2 linked regions of the Paraburkholderia bryophila genome follow. The protein of the gene in region 2 binds, or shares a complex with, the protein of the main gene of each other region. Links are inferred from orthologs where the notes say so. Each region holds a gene or a part of one and is shown on either strand. Other genes may lie near its edges. The genes, in order: GGD40_RS14390 and GGD40_RS36325.

What was found.
Region 1: the proteins of GGD40_RS36325 (region 2) and GGD40_RS14390 are in contact, whole or in part, in a cryo-EM structure (PDB 8I8X), measured with the Escherichia coli proteins. The link is inferred for Paraburkholderia bryophila from one-to-one orthologs.

The regions. Positions count from the first base shown.
Region 1 is NZ_JACCAS010000001.1:3,221,620-3,229,040, forward strand. What follows is about bases 1,275-4,044. They hold GGD40_RS14390 (MlaA family lipoprotein), read left to right. Parts: upstream 1,275-2,028; coding sequence 2,029-3,060; downstream 3,061-4,044. Other genes in these bases: mlaE (lipid asymmetry maintenance ABC transporter permease subunit MlaE), read left to right, coding at 1,275-1,372; mlaD (outer membrane lipid asymmetry maintenance protein MlaD), read left to right, coding at 1,465-2,016; GGD40_RS14395 (MlaC/ttg2D family ABC transporter substrate-binding protein), read left to right, coding at 3,175-3,807; GGD40_RS14400 (STAS domain-containing protein), read left to right, coding at 3,804-4,044. In the rest of the region: GGD40_RS14375 (ABC transporter ATP-binding protein), read left to right, coding at 1-608; more of mlaE, read left to right, coding at 605-1,274; more of GGD40_RS14400, read left to right, coding at 4,045-4,097; GGD40_RS14405 (ABC transporter ATP-binding protein), read left to right, coding at 4,267-5,199; GGD40_RS14410 (ABC transporter permease), read left to right, coding at 5,196-5,951; GGD40_RS14415 (BolA family protein), read left to right, coding at 5,966-6,205; murA (UDP-N-acetylglucosamine 1-carboxyvinyltransferase), read left to right, coding at 6,317-7,421. UniProt on the Escherichia coli protein: Involved in a phospholipid transport pathway that maintains lipid asymmetry in the outer membrane by retrograde trafficking of phospholipids from the outer membrane to the inner membrane.
Region 2 is NZ_JACCAS010000002.1:3,466,182-3,473,745, forward strand. The notes cover bases 2,175-5,087. They hold GGD40_RS36325 (porin), read right to left. Parts: upstream 4,230-5,087; coding sequence 3,120-4,229; downstream 2,175-3,119. Other genes in these bases: GGD40_RS36315 (GMC family oxidoreductase), read right to left, coding at 2,175-2,463; GGD40_RS36320 (sugar dehydrogenase complex small subunit), read right to left, coding at 2,466-2,915; GGD40_RS36330 (AAA family ATPase), read left to right, coding at 4,606-5,087. Also shown: GGD40_RS36310 (c-type cytochrome), read right to left, coding at 1-826; more of GGD40_RS36315, read right to left, coding at 829-2,174; more of GGD40_RS36330, read left to right, coding at 5,088-5,829; GGD40_RS36335 (cobaltochelatase CobT-related protein), read left to right, coding at 5,841-7,564.

The sequences.
Region 1 (7,421 bases), on a different replicon or contig from region 2:
TCGGCCAGCAAACGCGCGACGGCCTGTACGCGCTGCGCCGCAAGATGGGCATGCTGTTCCAGTTCGGCGCGTTGTTCACCGACATGTCCGTGTTCGAAAACGTGGCCTTCGCGCTGCGCGAGCACACCGATCTTCCCGAAGACCTGCTGCGCGACCTCGTGCTGATGAAGCTCAACGCAGTCGGCTTGCGCGGCGCGCGCGACCTGCTGCCGTCGGAGATTTCGGGCGGCATGGCGCGGCGGGTGGCGCTGGCGCGCGCCATTGCGCTCGACCCCGAATTGATGATGTACGACGAGCCGTTCGCCGGCCTCGATCCGATTTCGCTCGGCATTACCGCGAACCTGATTCGCGCGCTGAATCAGGCGCTGGGCGCGACCTCGATCCTCGTCACGCACGACGTGCCGGAGTCGTTCGCGATCGCCGATTACGTGTATTTCCTCGCCAACGGCGGCGTGCACGCCGAAGGCACGCCCGAGGAATTGCGTGCCTCGACCGATGCCACGGTGCGCCAGTTCATCGACGGTGCGCCGGACGGCCCGTTCAAATTCCATTACCCCAGCAAGACGCCGCTCGCGGCGGACTTCGGCATCGGCGGAGGTCAGTCATGATCAGTGCGATCGGCCGCTCGGTGATCGGCGGGCTCGGCACGGCCGGCTACGCCACGCGTTTCTTTATCCGGCTGGTGCTCGAATTTTTCCCGTTGCTGCGCCGTCCGCGTCTTGTCACGAAGCAGATCCACTTCTTAGGTAATTATTCGCTGGTGATCATCGCGGTGTCGGGGTTGTTCGTCGGCTTCGTGCTTGGCTTGCAGGGTTATTACACGCTCAACCGCTACGGCTCCGAGCAGGCGCTTGGGCTGCTGGTCGCGCTGTCGCTGGTGCGCGAACTCGGGCCGGTGGTCACGGCGCTGCTGTTCGCAGGCCGCGCGGGGACGTCGCTGACGGCCGAAATCGGCCTGATGAAGGCGGGCGAGCAACTCACGGCCATGGAAATGATGGCCGTCGACCCGGTCAAGGTCGTGGTGGCGCCGCGCCTGTGGGCCGGCATCATCGCCATGCCGGTGCTCGCGGCAATCTTCAGCGCGGTCGGTATTCTGGGTGGTTATGTGGTGGGTGTGTTGCTGATCGGCGTCGATTCCGGCGCGTTCTGGTCGCAAATGCAAGGCGGCGTCGATGTCTGGCGCGACGTTGGCGCCGGAGTCATCAAGAGCGTGGTGTTCGGCCTCGCGGTGACCTTCGTCGCGCTGTATCAAGGCTACGAAGCCAAGGCGACGCCGGAAGGCGTATCGCGCGCCACGACCAAGACGGTCGTCTATGCGTCGCTGGCGGTGCTCGGCCTCGACTTTCTGCTGACCGCACTGATGTTCAGCTAAGACTGCGTTCGCGCGTTTCCGGCCTGCGTTGCGTCATGAGGCGCGCGCGGCGGGCAGCGTTGACGGCGTGGCGGATTCACTTTGGGATGACGATGAAAAAGACTGCTCTCGACTTCTGGGTCGGCCTGTTCGTGGTGTTGGGGTTCGTGGCGTTGCTGTTTCTCGCGCTGAAGGCCGGCAACATGAGCTCGTTGTCGTTTCAGGCAACGTACCCGGTCAAGCTCAAGTTCGACAATATCGGCGGACTGAAAGCGCGCGCGCCTGTGAAGAGCGCGGGCGTGACGGTCGGCCGGGTCGCGTCGATCGGCTTCGACAGCAATGCGTACCAGGCTGTCGTCACGATCGATATCGACAAGCAATACCCGTTTCCGAAAGATACGTCGGCGAAGATCCTGACCTCGGGCCTGCTCGGCGAGCAGTACATCGGCCTTGAGCCCGGCGGCGACAGCGAAATGCTTAAAGCGGGCGACACGATCTCGATGACGCAATCGGCCATCGTGCTCGAAAACCTCATCGGACAGTTTCTGTATAGCAAGGCCGCGGATTCGGGTGCGTCCAAGCCGGGCGCGTCGCCGGCCGCACCGGCGCCCGCGCCGGCGGCTCCGGCAGCGAGCTTGCCTGCGTCCGGCGCCGCCGGCCAATAAGGAGAATAAAAAATGCAGACCTCACATACCGAGGGCGCGCGCGCCTTCCAGATCGGCAAGCTGGCGGTCGCGGCCATGCTGCTGGCCGGCTGTACCACGGTGCAGACGCCGACCAAGGGCGATCCGCTCGAAGGCTTCAACCGCACCATCTTCACCGTCAACGACAAGCTCGACCAGTACGCGTTGAAGCCGGTCGCCAAGGGCTACGTGTTCATCACGCCGCAGCCGGTGCGCGACAGCGTGACGAACTTCTTCTCGAATATCGGCGACGTCTACATCGCGGCGAACAACCTGCTGCAGTTGAAGATCACCGACGGTGTCGAAGACATCATGCGGATCGTGATCAACACGGTGTTCGGCGTGGGCGGCCTGTTCGACGTGGCGACGCTCGCGAAGCTGCCCAAGCACGACAACGACCTCGGCCTGACGCTCGGTCACTACGGCGTGCCGGCGGGGCCGTACCTGGTGCTGCCGCTGTTCGGACCGAGCACGGTGCGCGACGCGGTCGGCTCGATCGGCAATTACTATGTGAACCCGCTTAGCTACATTCATCCGGATGGGTTGAGCTGGGCGCTGTACGGCATCAACGTGGTCAACACGCGCGCGAATCTGCTGAACGCGAGCGACGTGCTGGAAGGCGCCGCGCTCGACAAGTATTCGTTCGTGCGTAACGCGTACCTGCAACGCCGCCAGTACCTGCTGTCGGACGGCAAGCAGTCGTCGTCGCTGCCGAACTACGGCGACGAAGCCCCGCTGCCCAAGTACGACGACGTCGACGGCAGCGCGGCTGCAGCCCCGGCGGGCGCACCGGGCACACAGGGTGCTGCTGCGAAAGCGGCGACGCCGCAAGCGGCTTCGGCGGCAGGCGCGGCCACGAGCACGACTACGGGCACGGCGAACAACGCGGCTGCACCTGCAGCCGCCTCTGGCACGTCCGACACGCCGCCGCTGGACTTGAACGGCGGCCCGGAAACGACGCAGATTCCGGCCGGCCAACTGGTCCCGCCGTCGCGTTTCAACTTCCCGTCATTCAAATTGCGCTGATCGTGCGGCCGTAACAGTTCGACACGACTCTCGCAGTTTGCGCGTGGATTGCCGCTGAACTCGCGTGTTAATGTCGGCTCAAACGGTTGCACTATTTATAAGGCTAGGCTCGATATGAAAAAATTCTTCCTCATTCCGTTGTTCGCTGCGTTGTTCTCCTTCGCCAGCGCCGGTGCATCGGCACAAACGGTAGATAGCAGCTCGCCAGACGGCATGATCAAGACGATCACGCAGCAAGTGATCGACGCGGTGCGCTCCGACAAGTCGATCCAGCAAGGCGACATTTCGCACATCACCAGGCTGGTCAACGAAAAGATCCTGCCTTACACGGATTTCCATCGCACCACGCAACTGGCCATGGGCCGCAACTGGCGCACGGCTACGCCCGAGCAGCAGGCGCAGATCGTCGAGCAGTTCAAGATGCTGCTGATCCGCACGTACTCGGGTGCGCTCGCACAAGTGCGCGACCAGCAGATCCAGTACAAGCCGTTCCGCATGAGCCCGGACGACACCGACACGGTGGTGCGCTCGGTCGTGATGAACAACGGCTCGCCGATCGAACTCGACTACCGTCTGTACAAGACGCCGCAAGGCTGGCGCGTGTATGACATCAACGTGCTCGGCGCTTGGCTGATCCAGGCCTATCAGCAGCAGTTCAGCGAGCAGATCCAGCAGAAGGGCGTGGATGGGCTGATCCAGTTCCTCACGCAGCGCAACCAGCAACTCGCCGCGGGCAAGCAGTCGTGAGCGAAGTGCTGAGCCCTGTCGCCAACCGCTTCGACTGCGGCGCGACCCTGACCCACGCGAGCGCGAAAGCCGCGCTCGCGGCGGGTTTGCAGCGTATCGCCGCCGGCGCGACCGGCGTGGATTGCGCGCCGCTCGCGCAGTTCGACTCGTCCGCGCTGGCTGTTTTGCTCGCATGGGAACGTGCGGCGCAAGCGCGCGGCACGCCGTTCGAGATCGTCAATCTGCCGGCTGGCCTCGCCAGCCTTGCGCACGCCTACGGCGTCGATACCCTGATATCGTCGCGACATTGACGCTCTTATAGCGTCGCGGCCAATCCCCTTGGCCGTCATGGGGCTGCTAATTTTTGCCCTATAATCAACCGTTTTTTGGGGCAAATCCGGCGACTTTGCCGGCCCCAATTCCGTCCCCCCAGCACTTTGCGCCCCCATTCAGGCGCCGCGACGCACGCGGCCCACAGTCATGTCAGCCATAGAAATTCGTAACGTCAAGAAGCGCTACAAGGACTTGCAAGCGCTCAAGGGCGTCAGCCTCACGGTGGAAGAAGGCGAGTTCTTCGGACTGCTCGGTCCGAACGGCGCGGGCAAGACGACGCTGATCAGCATACTCGCCGGTCTCGCGCGTGCCGATGAAGGCAGCATCGCGGTGCGCGGCCATGACGTCGTCAGCGATTTCCGCGACGCGCGCCGTGCGCTCGGCGTGGTGCCGCAGGAACTCGTGTTCGATCCGTTCTTCACGGTCCGCGAAACGCTGCGCATTCAGTCCGGCTACTACGGGCTGCGCAACAACGACGCGTGGATTGACGAGATCATGGCCAATCTCGATCTCACCGAGAAAGCCGACGTCAACATGCGCGCGTTGTCGGGCGGCATGAAGCGCCGTGTGCTGGTCGCGCAGGCGCTGGTGCACCGGCCGCCGGTGATCGTGCTCGACGAGCCGACCGCGGGTGTCGACGTCGAATTACGTCAGACGCTGTGGAAATTCATCTCGCGCCTGAATCGCGAAGGCCACACTATCGTGCTGACCACGCACTATCTGGAAGAGGCCGAATCGCTGTGCGACCGCATCGCGATGCTGCGGCGCGGCGAGGTGGTCGCGCTCGAGCGCACCAGCGCGCTGCTGCAGCGCTTCGCCGGTATGCAACTGTTCCTGCGTTTCGCGCAAGGCGTGCTGCCGGCTGAACTGCGCCCGCTCGAGGTGGAAAGCGGCGCGGGCAACGGCAATGGCCGTCAGCATCTGCTGCGCCTCGCGAGCTATGACGACGTCGAGCGGATTCTCGCGCAGTGCCGCGCGGCCGGCTGCACGTTCGAAGAAATCGAGGTCCGCAAGGCCGACCTGGAAGATGTGTTCGTTCAGGTAATGAACGGTCCGGAAGTGATCGAGGGGCTGGCATGAGCGGTTTCCGCACGCTGTTTTACAAAGAGCTTCTGCGGTTCTGGAAGGTGTCGTTTCAGACCGTGCTCGCGCCGGTCATTACCGCGCTGCTGTATCTGACCATCTTCGGCCATGCGTTGCGCGGTCACGTCGAGGTCTATCCGGGCGTCGAATACACGAGTTTTCTGATTCCGGGTCTCGTGATGATGAGCGTGTTGCAAAATGCGTTCGCGAACAGTTCGTCGTCGCTGATCCAGTCGAAGATCACCGGCAACCTGGTGTTCGTGCTGCTGCCGCCGCTGTCGCACTACGAGATGTTCGGCGCCTATGTGCTGGCGGCCGTGGCGCGCGGGCTCGCGGTCGGCTTCGGCGTGTTCATCGTGACGATCTGGTTCGTGCCGGTCAGCTTCAGCGCACCGCTTTACATCATCGGCTTCGCGATTTTCGGCGCGGCGATTCTCGGCACGCTTGGTCTGATCGCCGGCATCTGGGCCGAGAAATTCGACCAGTTGGCGGCGTTCCAGAACTTCCTGATCATGCCGCTCACGTTCCTGTCGGGCGTGTTTTATTCGACGCATACGCTGCCGCCGCTGTGGCGCGAAGTGTCGCGGCTGAATCCCTTTTTCTACATGATCGACGGCTTTCGCTACGGTTTCTTCGGGATGTCGGATATCAATCCGCTCGAAAGCCTCGCGATCGTTGCCGGTTTCTTTGTGGTGCTGGCCGTGATTGCGATGCGCATGCTCGCTTCCGGCTACAAACTGCGCCACTGACAGGAGCTTCTCTCATGTTGCCGACTCCCGAACAGGTCAAGCAATACATCGCGGCTGGGCTCACTTGCCAGCATCTCGAAGTCGAAGGCGACGGCCAGCATTTCTTTGCGACCATCGTTTCGCCGAGCTTCGAAGGCAAGCGTCTGATCCAGCGCCATCAACTCGTGTATGCGGCGCTCGGCGACCGCATGCGCGAAGAAATCCACGCGCTCAGCATGAAGACGCTGACGCCCGCCGAATGGCAGACCGCGTAATCTGGAAATTTAGTGCGAATTACTCAAGAAGGGCGCGACGCCGGCAGCGGCGCGTCGAACACAGTCAAAGCAGCCCCGGCCAAAGTCCAGGGCAATCAGGAAGTGACAGGCATGGATAAACTCGTCATTGAAGGCGGCTACCCGCTGTCGGGTGAGGTCGTCGTCTCGGGTGCGAAGAATGCGGCGTTGCCGATTCTGTGCGCGGCGTTGCTGACCGCTGAGCCGGTGCATCTGGAGAACGTGCCCGACCTGCAGGACGTGAGCACCATGCTCAAGTTGCTCGGCCAGATGGGCGTGCGCATCGAGAGCAGTGAAGGGCGTGTGACGCTGGACGCGTCGCAGGTCGACAACCTCGTCGCGCCCTACGAAATGGTCAAGACCATGCGTGCATCGATTCTCGTGCTCGGTCCGCTGGTGGCGCGCTTCGGCCACGCCCGCGTGTCGTTGCCGGGCGGCTGCGCCATTGGCGCGCGTCCGGTGGATCAGCACATCAAGGGTCTGCAGGCCATGGGCGCCGAGATCGCGATCGAGCACGGCTTCATCGAAGCGCGCGCAACGCGCCTGAAGGGTGCGCGGATCGTCACCGACATGATCACCGTGACCGGTACCGAGAATCTGCTGATGGCAGCGGTGCTGGCCGACGGCGAAACGGTGATCGAGAACGCGGCGCGCGAGCCGGAAGTGGTCGACCTCACGAACCTGCTGGTCGCGATGGGCGCGAAGATCGACGGCGTCGGCACCGATCGCCTCGTGATTCAGGGCGTCGAGAAGCTGCACGGCGCGAATCACACGGTGATTCCGGACCGTATCGAAGCCGGCACGTTCCTGTGCGCGGTGGCGGCCGCCGGTGGCGACGTCACGTTGCGCAAGGTGCGTCCGCTGATTCTGGAAGCCGTGACCGAAAAGCTGCGCGAAGCGGGCGTCACGATCGACGAAGGCGACGACTGGATGCGCGTGCGTATGGACAAGCGTCCGAGCGCGGTCACGTTCCGCACCTCCGAATACCCGGCGTTCCCGACCGACATGCAAGCGCAGTTCATGGCGCTGAACACGATCGCGGACGGCACCTCGCAGGTCGTCGAAACGATCTTCGAGAACCGCTTCATGCACGTGCAGGAATTGAACCGCCTCGGCGCCAGCATCACGATCGACGGTAATACCGCGCTCGTGACCGGCGTCGACAAGCTGTCCGGCGCGAAGGTCATGGCCACCGACC
Region 2 (7,564 bases):
TCGAGAAGCTATGCTCCACCGCTTCGCCCATCGGCCCAGCAGCTTGCGCGAGACCTGGCACGCTGCCCGTCTGAAGATACTGGACGAGTTGCGCATGGGTCCATCCGCCAATCCCGCTGTTGGTCGCCGACGTGATGTTGTAGCCATCCCAACCCGCCAGCACCGAACCGCCGAGAAAATCGCCGCCAGTTTCGTCGAGCGCTTTCTCCTGCATTGCGAAGCCGCGCGGCGTGTGGCACGTACTGCAATGTGCGAGGCCTTGCACGAGGTACGCGCCGCGATTCCATTCGACGCTCTGGTTCGACTTCGCCTGATACGAACCGCTCGTCAGGAACAGCCAGTTCCACGCGGTCAGCGGCCAGCGCATGTTGAGCGGCCACGGAATATCGCTTGCATGCGTGGCCTGATTCACCGGCGCGACGCCGTAGCGGAAGTACGCGTACAGCGCCTTCACGTCGTCGTCGCTGACCTTCGCGTACGAGACGTACGGCATGGCCGGATACAGATTGTGGCCGTCCTTCGAGACGCCTTTGCGCAGCGCGCGGTCGAAATCATCAAGCGACCACGTGCCGATCCCCGTTTGCGGATCCGGCGTGATATTGCTTGAGTAGATCGTGCCGAGCATCGGTACTTTCAGCGGCAAGCCACCCGCAAACGGCTTGCCCTTTACCGTGCTATGACACGCCATGCAATCGCCGGCCGTCGCGAGATATTCACCGCGTTTAATCAATGCGGTGTCGTTGCCGCTCACCGACGACTCCGCCTGCGCCAACGCGGGCAGAGTCAAGGCACCGGCCAGTAGCCAGAAAAAGGTTTTCTTCAGCACGTTCAAACTTCCTTCTTCAACTGGTCGGCCATGCGCAGCGCCAGCGCTGCGATGCTCAGCGTCACGTTGACGGTGCCCACGGTGGGCATCGTCGCGCTGCTCGAGATAAACAGGTTCGGGTGATCGAAGGTACGGCAATGCTTGTCGACCACCGAATCGCGCGGATCGCTGCCCATGATGGTCGCGCCCGTGATGTGATTGTTCGGCGCGAACTCGTCCTGATACTCGATCTCGGTGCCGCCCAGCACTTTCGCCGCGTTGGCGTAAACCTCGCGCGTATGCACGGCGCCGCGCTTCACGTAATCGTCGATACGATACGTAATCTCCGGACGGGGAATACCGATCGCGTCGGTCTCCGTTTTGCTCGGCACGATGCGGTTTTCCGGTGCGGGCAGGATTTCGTGGAAGCAATCGAACTCGACAAAACGCGCCGCGCGGTCGCGAATCTGCGCGTCCAGCTCGGCCGGTTTGATCAGCTTGCCCCGCTTGAAAATCTTCTGCGTTTCCTGATCGATACGCGACAGGTTCGACAGATGGATTTTCTTCGCAGCTTCGGTCGCGCGGAATGCGCCGTCGCGGAAACCGATCAGCGAGGTCATTTCCTGCGGTCCGCGGCCCGGCCACAGTTTTTCGTCGGCGTAGAACGTCACGCCGGTGCCCGGGTGGTCCATCAGATTGCGGCCCACCATGTCGGAGCTATTGCCCACGCCGTTCGGGAAATCGTGGCTGGTGGACATCAGCATGATCTTCGGCGTTTCAATGCCGTTCGCGGCCAGCACGAAGTACTTGCCTTCCACGCGATACTCGTTGCCCTGCGGGTCTTTATACAAAGCCGCGACGATGCGCTTGTCCGCGCCCACTTCGAGCTTGTAGACGACCGCGTTGTCGATCAGTTTCGCACCGGCCTGCTCCGCTTTCTCGACGTGCACAATCCCGTTGTACATCGCGCCGATCGGACAGATCGGCATGCAATTGTTGTTGCCGCAACAGGTCGGGCGGCCGTCGTACGGACGGCTATTGCGCGCCACCGGCTCGGTCACCACGTGATAGCGCGAGTCGAACGCGTTGAGCTTGCCCTTGATAGTCTGCTCGTTGTACGACAGCGGCAGCGGCGCCATCGGATACGGCTGGCTGCGCGGCGAACCGAGTTCTTCGTCCGTCGGGCCCCACACGCCGAGTTCTTCTTCGGCGCGCTGATAGTACGGCTCCAGCTCTTCGTACGCCATCGGCCAGTCACGGCCCACGCCGTACACCGTCTTCATGTGGAAGTCGTTCGGCATGAAGCGCCACGCGGACGCCGCCCAGTGCCACGTTGTGCCGCCCACCGCGCGAATGTACTGCGAGTTGAATTTGTGCTCGCCCTTCAGGATCAGATAATTGTTCGGCGGACCGTATTCCGGATGCGGCGCCCATTGACTCGACGGATACGGCGCCGAGTTATCCGACTTGTCGAACTGGTTGCGGAAGCGTTCGACGATTTCCCAGCGCGGCATGCGCGGCCCGGCTTCGAGCAGAATCACGGACTTGCCGGCCAGCGCCATCTGATGCGCGACGATCGCGCCCGCGACGCCCGAGCCGACTACGACGATATCGGCCTGCTGGGTTTTGGGTTGGGTTTGATTTTGTGAATCGGCCATGCTCAGGCTTGCCTTTCGATCGGTTTGGCAGCCCAGAAACCGGGCTTGTTGGGGCAGTACGAACGGATGATCAGCGTGTCGGAAACCACGTCGTACATCAGCGCCTGTTCGTACGTGACCACGGTCGTATCGACGGTGCCGAGGTACCACGCTTCGAGGATCTTCAGCGCGAGCGCCTGTTGCGAGGCGTCGGCGGAACCGGCGGCGAGCGCGCCGGCCAGCTTCGGCAACTGCTGCGCGAAAGCGGGCGACGACGTCTGCAACGCGGCCAGCAGGCGCGTGCCGACGTCGCGATTCAGCGTGGCTCGCGCGGTCAGCGATTGCGACAGGCTCATGAACGCGTCGATGGGCGCGGCGGAGGGGTTCGCGGCGAGTGCCTTGAGCGCGAGCGAGCCGGTCAGGCCCGCGGCGGTCAACGCGAGTGCGCCCTGGAGCCAGCGGCGGCGCGTCATGCTCGACGCTTCACCGCTCGCGGCGAAGGCTGTCCCGTCGCGGGACTCGCCGTGAGTATCGTGTGGAGTCAATTGTTGTTTATCCCTTGTGAGGCGTTCTTCAAAACTTATTGCGGGGTGATACGAGACCTGCCGAATGCAGCACGAGCGGCATCACGAGCGCCGTTCGCTCGTAGCACGTTCCATGCCGCTTATCGCGCAGCGTCAAAACTGATGCAGCATCCCGACATAAGCGCCGGTCTGCGATTCGCCGACCAGCGGACTCGTGTTGCTGGTCGAGTCGCGCGGCGACGCTTCGAGCGAGAAGTTCGAGTTGCCACCGTTGTTCACGTAACCCACCGTGCCATACAGAAAGGTGCGCTTCGTCAGGTTGTAGGTGGTGCCGAGCACGTACATCATCGCGTGGCCGGACGGGTCGTGCGCGGCGTCGCCGCTGCCGTCGCCGACCTTCACGTAGTAGCCGCCCGCCGTCACCGCCCAGCGCGGCTGGAAGTTGTAGGTCGCGCCGAGCCAGTAGTGATCCGCGCTATCGGCCACGCCGACCGGCGAGTCCGGCGCCGAGTAGTGCGTATAGGCGCCCTGGATCTTCACCGCATCGAAATGCACGTTGGCGCCCACGAAATATTCGCGCGACGCCTGGAAGATATTGCTGAAGCGGCCATTGCTGTCGCGCAGTTCGTCGTAGATGCCGCGCACGTCGAACAGCGTGGAGTGATAGCTCAGCATGACGCCGTCGGAGCGGCCGAACTCACCGTTCGCGCCACTATTGAACGAGCCCGGCTGATTGCCGAACGAGTATTGCCCCTGCACGTCGAAGCCCCAGAACACCGGGCTGTGATACTCGACGTTGTTGCTGGTTTGCTGCCAGTTGCGCCCGCGCACCAGCGAGGCCGACGAAAACGCCTGCTGCACGAACGGATCGAATTCCCACACGCCGTCGCTATCGATAAACAGATTGCGGCCCGCCTGCAGCGTGCCCCACTCCTGGCTCTTCAAGCCGACGAATGCGCGCCGCGACCAGAGGCGCCCGCCGCTGGTGGTGCCGTTCATCACCTGCAAGCCGGTTTCCAGGTTGAAGATCGCATTCAGGCCACCGCCCAGATCTTCATTGCCTTTGAGGCCCAGCATGCTGGTGCCCCAATCGCCGCCCTCCGCGCTCCAGCGGCTCGAACTGCCGCCCGCGGCATTGTTGATGTGATTCAGGTATTCCAGACCCGCGTCCAGGCGACCATATAACGACACACTGGTTTGACCATAAGCCAGCGGACTAGCCGCTACCGCAAGGGCCGCCATTAATTTAGTAGGTAGTCTCATTGTCTTGCCGTGAGTTGTTTTGTATCGCGAGGGAGGGCAAAGCGGATTGCGGATGATTCAAAACTACTCGGTGCAGCGTCGGCGGCGCTCATGCTGCGACCACCCGGACAACGCCGGTTTAAAGCGGGATTCGAAAACGACGATGGATAGAACGATGGATAGATGTTGCAAAACTACATCCAGCGCGGTCGAACTATAGGGGATACGCGGCTGATAGCCTATCCGTTTGACGCAATAAACTTTTGCGGACAGCGGACTCGACATTGAGTGGGCAACCGAAAAGGGCGATCGAAAGCTGCTCAAGATAAGATAGATGCTCATTACGTCCGCGCCAAATAGAAACGTATAAACCGTTATCGATCCTTTACCTCTTGCCATGAATGCGCCCGAACTGACCGAAGACGAACACCTTGGCCTTTACCAACGCGCAACGGAGAACGGCGCTGAATGGTGGCGCGTCAGCGTCGCCGACCGCCCGGAAAACTATCGCCTCGAACATGGCGCGGACGACGGCGAGCGTACCGGCACGGTCGATATCGATCTGGTGGTCGATGCGGAAAATCTGCGCGCCAAGCTGAAGAAGTGGCGCCGCGAAGGCTTCGCGATCGATACCGGCGACACCGGCGCCGAGCACGGCGCGGCCGAACGGATCGCCTTCATGCCCGCCTTGCAGCGCGCCGCGGCGCTCGCGGCGGCGGCGAAACAGCGGCACGTGGAAGGCGTAAGCGAGAGCGTGCGCATCGGTCATGTCGACGTGCCCTGCGGCATGGATAGTCCGCTGGTGCCGCGCATCAATCCCGCCTATCTGTTTTCCGAGCGCTTCAACGACATCGTCGAAGATATCGTCGAGAACCGCCGCGTCATGCTGATCGGCCACACTGGCGCCGGCAAGACCAGCCTGATCGAACAGGTCGCGGCGCGTTCGCGGCACGGCGTACTGCGCTCGAACATGAACGGGCAGACCACCGTCGGCGATTTCGTCGGCTTCTGGACAGTCAAGGGCGGCGAGACTTTATGGGTCGACGGCGTGCTGCCCACCGCGATGCGCGAGGGCCTGTGGCTGATCGTCGACGAAATCGACTTCGCCGAACCGTCGATTCTCGCCGCGCTCACCGCCGTGCTCGAACCGCACGGCCGCCTCGTGCTGAAGGAGAAAGGCAACGAGATCGTGGCGCCGCATCCGGCGTTCCGGCTCTTCGCCACCGCGAACGCCGTCGGCGCGATGAGCCAGTTCCGTCATCTGTATCAGGGCGCCAATCTGATGAACGAGGCGTTTCTCGATCGCTGGCGCGTATATCTGCTCGACTATCTGTCGCCCGCCGAAGAAGCCGACGTGCTGATCCGCACGCTCGCCCCGCACATGACGCGCACGCTCGCCACCACGCTCGCTGCGATTGCCGCCGACTGCCGCGCGGCGTTCTCGCGCGAAGATCTGTCGAGCGCGTTCTCGACGCGGCGCCTGCTCGACTGGGCCGAACTGATGCTGCGCACCGGCGACCCCGAACGCGCGGCCGGGCCGGCCATCTATGCGAAGGTGAGTCCGGAAGACGCCGCGTTGATTCGCGGCATCATTCGCCATCACATCGCGCCGGCCGCCTGAACGTGGGCACGATGCACGCTCCGCACGACACGCGCGGCTTCACCTTCGAATCCACGCTCAGCAAAGTCGCCCGTGTGCTGACGGGGCAATACGGCGTGACGGTCGCGTTCAGTCCGGACGGGCCGCGCGTTGAACCTGGCCGGATCGTGATTCCCGATTACGAGCTGAACGGCGGCATCGAACGCGATGTGCTGATCGGCTATCTGGATCTGCTGGTGGCGCGCGCGAAACATGCGTCGCTCGCGGAGCTCGACGCGCTGCCAGCCGGTATCGAAGCGAAACTCGCGCAAGTGATCGACGACCGTCGCGTGTGCGGTGAATTGCTCGACGAGTATCCGGGCGCACGCTGGTTCATCGGCAAACTGCGCGTGCATGCAGCCGAACGTGTGCGGCAGCGCTGGTCGAAGCTGCATTGGCGCGACCGGCTGGTCTGGCTGGTGGAGCGCGCGCTGTGGGATGAGCCGCCGACGCGAACCGAAGCGGTCCATTCGCTGCTGGCCGCGTTGCATGCGTCGCAGGATCTGCTGCACGAAGCGCACGGCAGCCGCTCGACCGCGCAGAGCATCGCGACGGCGCGAGCGCTGGTGTCGCGGGTGCGTGCGTTGTCGGCGGGCGACGTGAACAGCATGGTCTTCACCGCGGACCCGGTCGAAGACATCGACACGGAAACGGCCGCGAGTTCGTCCGCGCCGCTCGACGACGAAGACGACACCGTGCTGCCCGATCACGACAGCGCGAATTCGCCGCCGTCGGATCGCAGCGGCGGCGCTCAGGCGGAGAACGCGGTCGGCATGGGCCAATCGCTCGGCGACGCGCAACAGCCTTCGGCGAATAGCGAAGGCGAAGCCGGCGCTGCGGTAGCCAACACGGTGCGCGCACAACTGTCCATTCCACTCGCCACCGAATTCGATGAGATCGCCGACCTCACCGGCCAGGACGACAGCGCGGCGTGGCGTGAACTTCGCGCGCAAGCCCGCGCGGACACCGCGCCGCTGAAGGAAAAACTCGAACGTGCGCTGAGCGCCGACGAACGCACACGCTGGCGCCGCGAGCAGGAGCGCGGCGAGATCGACCGTACCGCGCTCGCGAAACTCGCCACCTCGCCCGGTTACCGCACGCCGTTTCGCACGCAGCGGGCGCACAAAGGGCGCGACGTGGCGGTCACGTTGCTGATCGACCGCAGCGGCTCGATGGCCGGACGCAAGATCGAACTCGCGCGCCAATGCGCGACCGCGTTGTGCGATGCGCTGACGCAGTTGTCGTTCGATTGCGAGGTGCTGGGCTATTGCTCGGTCGAATCGGAGCCGATGCGTCAGCTTTATCAGCGGCAGCTTGCGGCGGGTGCGGATTTGCGGCGCTATAACCGCTTCGTCGAGCGGCTCGATCTGAAAGTCTACAAACGCTTCGGTGCGACGGATCTGAGCGGTATCGCGCGGATCGACTGCGGACACGAGAACCCCGACGGCGAAGCGCTCGCGTGGGCCGCGGCGCGTCTGGCCGATCATCAGGCCAGCCGGCGCATTCTGATGGTGTTCTCCGACGGTTATCCCTCGACCGGCGACGGCGACCCGCAAGTGCTGCGCAGCGATCTGCGCGAACGCGTGGCGGCGATCGGCCAGCGCGGCATCGAGTTGGTGGGGATCGGCGTGTTGACCGACGCCGTGGAGGATTTCTATCCGCACAACGTGGTGGTGAGCCGTCTCGCGGAACTACCGTCGACGGTGTTTTCCGTGCT